One region of the Thermoanaerobacterium sp. R66 genome, then DNA from elsewhere that is predicted to be linked to it. Evidence: riboswitches for the same ligand, from Rfam matches in the RefSeq annotation. Region 1 holds a riboswitch; each other region holds the start of a gene.
The links. A riboswitch is a leader RNA that binds a small molecule or an ion and turns the genes downstream of it on or off. The one in region 1 is predicted to bind cyclic di-AMP.

Region 1 (3,569 bases):
TGCTTCTGTCGTTTCTGTCTCCTCAACCCTTAATGCTACATTCGTTTCAAGCTCTTTAAAAAGCCTTTCTCTTAAATGCCTTGATGTTACGTATTTGCCTTCTCTACCTGCAAACGGACTCGTATTTACGCCAAATGTCATGGAAATGGTTGGCTCTTCTATTTCAACAAAATCTACAGCCTCTGGCTTTTCTGGGTCGGCTATCGTCTCTCCAATCTCAATGTCGCTTATGCCTGATACAGCTACTATATCACCTAATTTAGCATCATCAACCTGCACCCTTTTCAAACCTTCATATTGATACAGATTGCTTAATTTAACATTTTGCAAAGACCCATCTCTCTTGCATATTGCCACATTTTCACCTGATACGATTTTACCTCTAACCACTTTTCCAATGGCGATTCTTCCAATGTAATCATCATAGTCAAGTGTGGTAACAATAAGCTGCAGTGGATCATCTATATTACCTTCTGGCGCCGGAATCTCTTTTAAGATAGTATCAAAAAGAGGACGCAAATCTACTGATTCATCCTTTAAACTTAACTTAGCAATGCCTTCTCTGGCAGAAGCATATACTACAGGAAAATCAATCTGATCATCATCAGCACCCAATTCAATAAAAAGATCAAGGACTTCATCGATGACTTCCTCTGGCCTTGCATCAGGTCTATCGATTTTGTTCACAACTACTATAGGTTTTAAATTAAGCTCTAAAGCCTTGCTTAATACAAATCTGGTCTGAGGCATTGGTCCTTCGAAAGCATCTACAAGCAATAATACACCATCAACCATTTTTAGTACCCGTTCTACCTCGCCGCCAAAATCAGCATGTCCAGGCGTATCGACTATGTTTATCTTTACACCATTGTACCTTATGGCAGTATTCTTCGAAAGAATAGTTATTCCTCTTTCTCTTTCCAATTCATTTGAATCCATTACTCTTTCTTCGACTTTCTCATTCTGTCTAAAAATGCCACTTTGCTTAAGCATTCCATCTACTAAAGTTGTTTTCCCATGATCAACATGCGCTATTATAGCTACATTCCTTATATCGTCCCTTACAAACCCCATTTAGGTTAACTCCTTCCATACAAATGCAAATTTTATACAATATATAATGATATATTAATATGCTTAAATAGTCAACAAACTATAAATATCACCTAAAAATGCATCAAAAAAAGACACATGAAAGTGCCTTTTTGTCTTTATGCATATTTACTGTATAACTCTTCTGGCTGTAGCATAATGAGCGCTGTAGTAGTCTTCATACAAAGAGCTTATCATGACTTTTCCAGCACCAGATGAAGCGTGCATAAACTGTCCATTTCCTATGTATATCCCAGCATGGTTTATTATGCTGCTCCCTAATGTCTTAAAAAACACCAAATCTCCAGGCTGCAAATTAGCTTTGTCAACGTACGTACCTACTGTAGCTTGATCATCAGCTACCCTCGGCAAAGTAATTCCGACGCTTTTAAAGACGTATTGAGTAAAACCGGAACAATCAAAACCCGATGGAGATTCACCACCGTAAACATACCTCGTTCCTAAAAACTCTTTTCCAAAGTCAATAAGCCTCGAGGCAATGCTTCTATCAACATCACCCCTTGACACCGTACTTGAAGACCTTAATGAAAGGTACTTGCCGTATATCCAGCCTACAGTTCCATCTGAAAGCTTTATGTTGTACCAGCCATTATCCTGTCCAATCACTGTAACCACATCGCTATAGTTTAACTGTGTAATAACCTTTGACGACAAGCTTCCGCCATTTCTGACATTTACACCGTTTCCAATGACAACGCCACTTCCCAGATCTGCTGCATAAATATGTGTAAGCATCGAAGAACCCACCATCGTCATACCGAAAACGGATACACCAAAAATAAATTTACCTAATTTGCTATTCATAGCTAATCTCCTTCCTTTTGCCTCCGGAGTTAGTTGACGGGTGCGGGATAGAAGGTACCCCTACTGCATATGGCAGATTAACCCCAAACATGAAAAATCCTCCGTACCTAAATAGGATTCGGCAAGATTGCTAATATGTACAAGTTTCTTTTATTTTATCAAAAACGATTAATAAAGTCAATGTTTTCATAATAATTTTTTAAGATTTTTTTAATAAACTCTTAATATATTTTATAAAAAATTTATAAATTTGTTACAATCTCTATAAACAAGCGGCTTATTGTAGTATAATTTTACTTGATGTACGAAAAGGAGGATATAAATGAGCCAAATAGTCATACTTCAAAAAATCGCAATAAGCATCATCATAATATTTTTTGGTTACGCAGTAAAGAAAATGAAATTTTTACCTGCGGAAACAGGAAAAGTCCTGAATAGTTTTATAATCTACATAACATTGCCTGCCAGCATCGCAAAAGTTTTCTTGACTACAAAAGTAAATACAAACTTATTCGTTTTGACATTATCAGGCTTTGCTTTTGGTTTCATCACTTTTATTATAGGCTTTTTAGCCTTTAGAAACGCAAATTTAAAAAGAGAAACAAAAGGTACTTTGATCATATCTCTCTGCGGATACAACATAGGTCTTTTTGCTTTCCCGTTTGTCCAACAAATCTATGGCAACAATGGTCTTTTGCACATCGCAATGTTTGACATGGGAAATTCATTTAATGTCTTTGGAATCGCATATATCGCTGCATACGCATTTTCTCAGAGTGATAAATTAGATCTGAAAAAAGTATTTAAAAAGATCTTGTACTTTGTACCTTTTGACACTTATATAATAGCCTTCCTTTTGAATGTCATGGGTGTTAAATTCCCAAGTTTAATCGTCAACCTGGCAGAGCAAATTTCGATGCCGAATACAACATTAGCTTTGTTTGTAATAGGGTATTTTCTTGATTTTAATTTAGAAAAGGATGAAATTTTATCACTAGTTAAAGGACTTGCCATAAAATATGCGCCAGGCATAGCACTGTTTTTTGTCTTGCCTATGTTTTTCAATACTGCATCGATGACAATTAAAGCTATAATGTTAGGGACCATCATGCCGACAGCGCTTGTAGCAGTCATATATTCTGATGAGAGAAATCTAAACACCAAACTGGCATCGATCTTTATAACGACAACGACGATTGTTGCGATTGTATTCATGTCAATTATAATGGTAAAATGGCATTAAAAAAAGCCTTTTGAAAGGCTTTTTTTATGTAAAATATTTATTTTCATTTTGGTGCGGAGGGCGGGACTTGAACCCGCACGGAAAACTCCATACGCCCCTCAAACGTACGCGTCTGCCTATTCCGCCACCCCCGCGTCACAATATCGTCAGCACATTAGTCATTATATAATGTTTTTTTGTTTGTGTCAATACCTTTTTGCATAAATTGCGATTCAGTAAGTATTATATAGACAAATATGAATTCATGCCTGTCTATATTATCCTTTTTAATTTTGCATTCTCTATCCTTCCAGGAATTCGGCCTCTTTTTGCAATAGGTTCTCCTTCTACTTCTTTAATATCCATCGTCATGTCTATAGGAGATGCATCTGATATATAGCTGCCAACGCCAAATGCATCTGCACCGCTT
Region 2 (3,569 bases), 360 kb from region 1:
TCTCATTTTGAAATTTTCTGACCATTCCATGAATTTAACCTTACATACAATAAAAGGCATTATCCATTGAACATTGTTAATGGCAAGACCGTAAAATTCAGGGTTGACCTTCAGATCATTGGCAACCTCTAAGAACGATGATAATTCTTTTTGCGATATTCCAGATTCTACATTTCCAATGTGCACAAGTTTGTCATCCTCGTTGTAAAGGCCCAAGACTAACGCCGTTTTATCTACCTTATAACCCAATATTACAGCGTTTAGTACTATGTGATGTTTGAATTTTTGCCATAGATTACTTCTTTTTCCTAAGTAATATTTTGAGTCTGCCTTTTTAGCCATTACTCCTTCCAATTGTTTTTTACCAGTTTCCGCAAATAAAGTTTTGCCGTGTTCAAAAATATAATCAGATATCCTTATTAGATTGCTTTCACTGACGATTTTACTTAAGATTTCTTTGCGCTTAATAAGTGGGTAGTTTAATAGTTCTTTTCCATCAACATATATTACATCCCATGTTATAAATATTGCGGGATTGGATTTACTTAAAAGTTCAATTTTTAGTTTGTTTTGCTGGTGTTTTCGCATCATTATGTTTCTGTAGCTTGGTTTATTGTCTTTTATAACGATTAGTTCGCCGTCAAGTATGGCTTCATTTGATTTTAGACATTTATTTACATCTATAAGTTCTGGGAATTGGTGGCTTATATCTACAAGCCTTCGGTCTTGAAGTTTTGTATAAGATGAAAGAAATGCTATTGTCCTTGAACCATCCCATTTGATTTCATATACCCAATTTGGATCGTCAAATACATTTCCTGATACAGCCAGCATAGGAGGGATTTTTTCATCCATCAGGGACATCTTTATGCACCTTTTTTCTTTTTTGATTTTTTTGCCGTGTTTTCTTCTTTTACTGATTCGATGCTGGCTTTTAATGCGCTTACAAGGTCCAGGACATTTTCTTCCTTTGGCGATTCAGGTATTTCAATTTTTCTATCTTGAATTTTCGACTCGATTATTTCGATCAGGGCTTTTCTGTAGTTGTCATCGTACTTTTCGGGAGAAAAATCAGATGTCAGAGTATCTACAAGCTTTATAGCCATTTTCACCTCATTTTCGTGAAGATCTACATTACGGATAGGTGGAAGTTCGTTTGTGCTTCTTATTTCATCAGGGAAGTGCATTGTTTCCATTACCATATAGTTGTCATTGAAAACTCTTATGCAGGCTAAATCTTGTCTTGATCGTATGACGACTCTTGCAACTGCTACACGGTTTAATTTCTTCATAGAATCTCTTAAAAGTACGTATGGTTTTGCACCTATTTCATCTGGTGCGATGTAGTATGTCTTATCGAAATATATGGGATCTATTTGACTTAAATCTGTAAAATCGATAATATCTATCGTTTTAACTGTTGACTTTGGAATTCTCTCTAAGTCTTCTTCATCTATGATGACAAATTTTCCTGGTTCATATTCGTAACCTTTTACGATTTCTTCATCAGAAACTTCTTTATTGCACACAGGGCAGATCTTCTCGTATTTTATGGGTGATTTGCAGTCTTTGTGAAGCTGTCTAAAATGTATAGAGTTGTCTTCTGTGGCTGCATACAGTTTTATGGGGATGCTGACAAGGCCGAAACTAATGGCACCTTTCCACATTGAACGCATTTTTTCACCTTCTTTCAATATTCATTAATTAGTATAACCATGAGAAACTCACAATCTTCAGGTAATTTATGGAATGTGGTTGACTTTGATACAATTTGCCTATATAATATTAATTAATTATTAAAAATATAAATTTTTTATTAAATTTATTAAAATAAAATAAAATATGCCTAATCGAAAGAGCGGGGGATATCTTTGGGGTGAATCCGCGTATGCGGTAGGGTTGCTCTTTACCGAACCCGTCAACTAACCTCGTAGGCATAAAGAGAGGATGAATGAGTTGAATTACAAAAAAATAGTGGCAACAGCAGTAGTGTCAATAACACTTATGCAAGCGCCAAGTGCATTTGCAATGGAGCTTTTGAAATATGGTTCAAGAGGACAAGCGGTGGTTAGCTTGCAGCAAACGTTAAACAGGCTTGGCTATAGCACAGGTGGTATTGACGGAATATTTGGTAGTATGACAAAGAACGCAGTGATCGCACTGCAGAGAAGGTACGGACTATCTCCGGATGGAATTGTAGGACCAGCTACAGAGGCTGTATTAAATAGGACGACTGTAACTGGCGTTTCATCAAGGGGTGGCTATGAGCGCCCATCAAATTTTGACGTAGTAAGCATTGCAGAAAGATATCTTGGAGTGCCCTATGTTTTTGGTGGTACTACACCTGCAGGTTTTGATTGCTCTGGATTTGTTCAATACGTGTTTAGGCAGGCTGGAAAAAGCATTGGTAGAACTACGTATGACCAGTATGCAGGTGGTAGAGCTGTAAGCTTATCTGATCTTCAGCCAGGCGATATATTGTTTTTCTCTACATCAGGCGGTGGCCCTACGCATGAAGGCATATACATAGGTGATAACCGCTTAATACACATGAGCGATTCACTTGGTAAGGCTGCTATTGCGGATTTTAGCGGTTGGTTTAGGACGTATTATATTGGTGCAAGAAGGTATTATTAAGGTTAAAAGAGAGCATCTATATAGAGGCGTATATGTTTTTTGATTTAACATATGCGCCTCTTTTATTTTTAGAAATTCAATAAAGTCTTAAATGGAAATCTTTGTTTTGCTGACAAGTAATATCACAAATAACTGATTATTATAAATTTTCTGCGATGACTTTTTATAACTCGCAATTACCAAAACATTTGTTCGTTTAATATAATTAAAGCACAGTGCTGCACTGAAAGGGACCGGTCCTCACTTTATGTGAGGTGTGTAGTAGATGATAAGTTATAATGAACTGTGCTTTAAGGCTAAAAGTGGTGATAAAGATTCTGTCTATGAGATTTTAAAAAAGTTTCATCCTCTTTTGATAAAATTAGCAAAAAAGTTTCCATACGACAGTTTTGATGATATGCTTCAGGACGGAAGAGAAGTGCTTATTGCTGCTATCTATCAGTTTGATGAGAAAAAAGGCAAAGAATTCATAGCATATGGAAGTATGCAGCTTAAATTTTACTTTTTAAATGCCTACAGAAAGAAAAAATCTTTTCTCTCTTTGAATGCAAAGGCAGATGATGATGAAGATGAAATCATCGATTTGATGGTAGCCGATGAACTTACTCCGGAAGAAAAATTTTTTAATGATATCATGAGAAATGATTTAAAGGAAGCTTTGAATGGCCTTACCGCAAAGCAGAAAAACATAATATTGCTTTACTTTTTTGAAAGAAAAACACTCGTTGAAATATCAAAAGAATTGGGAGTAGGTTACCAGAGTGTTGTTAAACTTAAAGACAGGGCTTTGGATAGATTAAGATTTTTGATAAAAAATGATATAATTATGTAAAATGGCTTGAAAGGATGATGTATACTTGGAAGCTAAAAATCTCGGCATAAATGAAGAATTGTTCAAAGAAATTATCGTGTTGAATCAAAAAGCTCAGTTT
Region 3 (3,569 bases), 470 kb from region 1:
CATAATTGGTCTTTCCTTCATTTATGGAGGCATAATAAAATTAATAAACATGAAAAAAATTAGAAAATGAAACAAATTGCATTGACATAATTTTTTGACTTATTATATAATGAAGTAGATGTCTTTTAAAAATATTATATAGTCTATGTAAAGGGGAGTAGTTCACATATATAAATATGTGGCAAAGTCAACATGCTGGTTTTAACCTGGCTTTGCCTTAAAGAATGAGACCTTTACGTAATATGTTGCACATATTATGTAATAGGTTTTATTTTTTTGGCATACTAATTACAAGGAGGCAGATTTGATGAATGCTTTAATATCGTCTTTTATTCTCGTCTTTGCATCTGAAATGGGCGACAAGTCACAGTTTATGGCTATGGCATTTGCCACATTTATAAAAGCCAGAACTGTCTTAATTAGCATATTAATCGCTGCCCTTTTAAATATGGGTATTGCAGTTTTGTTTGGCTCATTTATTACAGAGTACATACCGATAAAATACGTGAAGCTATTGGCTGCCATATCTTTTTTAATTTTTGGATTGATCACATTAAAAAATGGCCATGAAGGACATGAAAAAATCAGAAAATCCAAATACGGTCCAGTTTTCACCATAATAAGTACATATTTTATTTCGGAATTTGGAGATAAGACACAGCTTTCGACACTAGCGCTTACTGCCACATACAAAAATCCTGTATTTGTTTTATTAGGTGCTACTGCAGGAATTTTCATAGCTGATGTCATTGGAATCGTATTGGGAGTTTATTTAGGTAAGAAATTGCCAACAAAACTTTTGCATTACATATCAGCCATCATTTTTATAATATTTGGCTTTATCACTTTGTACGAAGCAAAAACTCTATAGAAAGCAAAATGGATACCTTTCGGTATCCATTTTGCTCCTCTTAGCCTCTCATTAACAATCATTTTTATCTCGCATAAGAAAATACCATATTGCCTACTTTTAGTGCAACTGGCAACGACCAAAGCCACTGATTGGTATTGCTGGTGTCAAAGTAATAAAGTGCACCGTTTGTAGGATCTACACCGTTTAAGGCATCCCTTGCAGCACTTATTGAGTCTGGTGTGGCAGGTAAATTTATCCAGCCATTTTCAACAGGTGTAAATTGATAGTAACCGTTGCTATCGACTTGGTATATTACGCCTTGTATTGTGTTAGGGAATATACCACTTTTTACCCTATTCACTATCACGGCACCGACAGCAACTTTAGCTTGATATGGTTCACCACCAGCTTCCGCATTTATAAGCCTTGATAGAAGATCCAAATCAGCATTTGTGTATGAAATAACACCTCTTTGGATAGAACCTCTGTTTGCAGTTACATCGCTTCTTATACTTGAAGAAGTTGATGGTGTACCAGACGTCGATGTTGGTATGACAAAAACTTGCCCTGGATAAATCATATCGCCTGTTAAACCATTTACATTTTTTAAAGCATCTACAGTAGTACCATACTTCATGGCAATTAAGTATAAACTATCGCCTTTCTGGACTGTATATGTGTTGTCACTGCCAGGTACAACTAATACTTGCCCCGGATATATTACTGTATCACTGAGATTGTTAAGCTTCATTATTTGATTGTATGTTGTGCCATAATTTAAGCCTATCTTGTATAGGCTATCACCAGGTTTTACAGTATACGTTGCCGCAAATGCCGTCTGAGAAAATAAAAGAGCCGCTGCTAATGATGCAATGAGAGGCTTTACCTTAATACATTTTTTTAACATAAAAATCCCCCTTTTGCCTCCGAGGTTAGTTGACGGGTTCGGGCAAAGGGACGCCCTACCACATGAGTGGATTCACCCCAAAAAAAGATCCCCCGTACCCCTTTTCGGGGATTCGGCATATTTTACTTTAATTATAAGGGGAATGATTGTATATGTCCATATTAAACTGATGGGAATATAGGCAATTAGTGGCATTCACTGTAACCACAAAATGGGCAGTAAATACATCCGCTTTCAGGAACTAACTGTGCACCACAATCAGGGCATGTATATTCTTTAGAAGAATTTTTTACTTCCATCTGCTGATTTTTCGTCGCTTCTTTTTGCATTTTATACCCTCCAATATATAGTGAATTTATAAATATATTATACCATATATTGTGTAGTATGTCACTAAAAATAAAATAACAATCCCATATATCAAATTTTCGGGATTGTTATTTTAAATTCAGATCCTTCATTTAATTTGCTTTTCACTTCAATACTCCCACCGTGCAGCTCAACAATAAGCTTTGCAATAGATAGTCCTAAACCCATTCCACCAGTTTCTTTACTTCTTGCCTTGTCAACCCTATAAAATCTGTCAAATACATAAGGAATCTCTTCTTCAGGTATTCCAATGCCATCGTCTTTAATTATTACGGCTACATTTTTATCTACTTCTTCTGCATAAATTTTTATATTGCCATCAATGTCTGTATATTTTAACGCATTATCAAGAATTATTCTTAATAGTTCCTTTATAAGATTCCTATCTGCATTCACTTCCAAATTTTTATGGCAAAAAATTTCAATGCTTTTTTCATTGAAAATCACTTTAGCATCCCTGACTATTTCTGCAATCAATTCATAAACATTAAATAATTTCTTATTTATATTAAGCGTCTTGTTATCTCCTCTTGCCAGCATCAAAAGCCTTTCAATCAATATCTCCATTTCTTGCTCTTCTTTTTTTAAAGCGCCTATAGACTCTTCCAGTACATCTTTGTTGTCTTTCCCCCACCTGTCTATAAGTTCTATATATCCTTTCAAGATAGACAAAGGTGTCCTAAGCTCATGGGAAACATTTGATATAAATGCATTCTGCCTTTTAAAATAGTCTTCCAGCCTGTCCAGCATGTCATTAAACGTAGCAGCGAGCTTAGACAGTTCATCATTATTTCCGTTAACGCTCAATCTTTTATTTAATTTCTTCTCGTCGATTGCATGAACTTCTCTCACCATATAATCAACAGGCCTTAATGCTCTACCTGTTATAAAATATCCTGCAAAAAAAGACACCAAAACTCCAATGACATCGGAAACAGCCATCATCACAAACAAAAGCTTTAAGAAAAAATACTGATTTTTTAAATCTTCATAAACCTGAATGTAAAAAAACTTATTCCCGTAAGTATACTCTCTGTTTATATATGCTATATGCGTCTCATCTTTTTCTATTTTTGTAGGTGCATTTATATTTTTATCATATGGTATACCAATCAAATGCGGTGAAGACACGTACACAATTTTTCCATGCGAATCCACAATCTTTAAATACATATTTTCACCTATTGACGATCCGAAAAGCAAATCTTTGTCTACACTTGTTATTATGCCATCAACTTCTTTCAGCTTTTCGACTATGACATCTGATTGATTTTGTATATCGTCAAACGCTTGATATACAAGGTAATATTTGAGACCGTATAACACAGATGCATTAAGCACTATTAAAATAAATGAAAATATGATAGCATAAAGCAATGCAATTCTCAACTTTATTGATAATTTAAAGCTTTTAATCTTCATCTTTTTCTTTCCTTAAAG

Region 2: it holds a riboswitch for cyclic di-AMP, as region 1 does, so the genes downstream of both, JJQ93_RS00560 (C40 family peptidase) here and JJQ93_RS02250 (C40 family peptidase) in region 1, are expected to answer to the same signal.
Region 3: it holds a riboswitch for cyclic di-AMP, as region 1 does, so the genes downstream of both, JJQ93_RS04810 (cell wall hydrolase) here and JJQ93_RS02250 (C40 family peptidase) in region 1, are expected to answer to the same signal.

Annotation. Positions count from the first base shown of each region.
Region 1 is NZ_JAEUWW010000001.1:492,935-496,503, reverse strand. It holds gene typA (translational GTPase TypA) at 1-1,074, opposite strand, end outside; gene JJQ93_RS02250 (C40 family peptidase) at 1,222-1,917, opposite strand; cyclic di-AMP (ydaO/yuaA leader) riboswitch at 1,921-2,051, opposite strand; gene JJQ93_RS02245 (AEC family transporter) at 2,240-3,160, shown strand; tRNA gene JJQ93_RS02240 (tRNA-Leu) at 3,210-3,294, opposite strand; gene JJQ93_RS02235 (nicotinate phosphoribosyltransferase) at 3,413-3,569, opposite strand, start outside.
Region 2 is NZ_JAEUWW010000001.1:128,445-132,013, forward strand. It holds gene JJQ93_RS00550 (ATP-dependent DNA ligase) at 1-864, opposite strand, end outside; gene ku (non-homologous end joining protein Ku) at 867-1,676, opposite strand; cyclic di-AMP (ydaO/yuaA leader) riboswitch at 1,834-1,951, shown strand; gene JJQ93_RS00560 (C40 family peptidase) at 1,948-2,637, shown strand; gene JJQ93_RS00565 (sigma-70 family RNA polymerase sigma factor) at 2,903-3,469, shown strand; gene JJQ93_RS00570 (PaaI family thioesterase) at 3,495-3,569, shown strand, end outside.
Region 3 is NZ_JAEUWW010000001.1:965,002-968,570, forward strand. It holds gene JJQ93_RS04800 (hypothetical protein) at 1-70, shown strand, start outside; gene JJQ93_RS04805 (TMEM165/GDT1 family protein) at 308-871, shown strand; gene JJQ93_RS04810 (cell wall hydrolase) at 936-1,760, opposite strand; cyclic di-AMP (ydaO/yuaA leader) riboswitch at 1,760-1,888, opposite strand; gene JJQ93_RS04815 (hypothetical protein) at 1,946-2,089, opposite strand; gene JJQ93_RS04820 (sensor histidine kinase) at 2,181-3,551, opposite strand; gene JJQ93_RS04825 (response regulator transcription factor) at 3,541-3,569, opposite strand, start outside.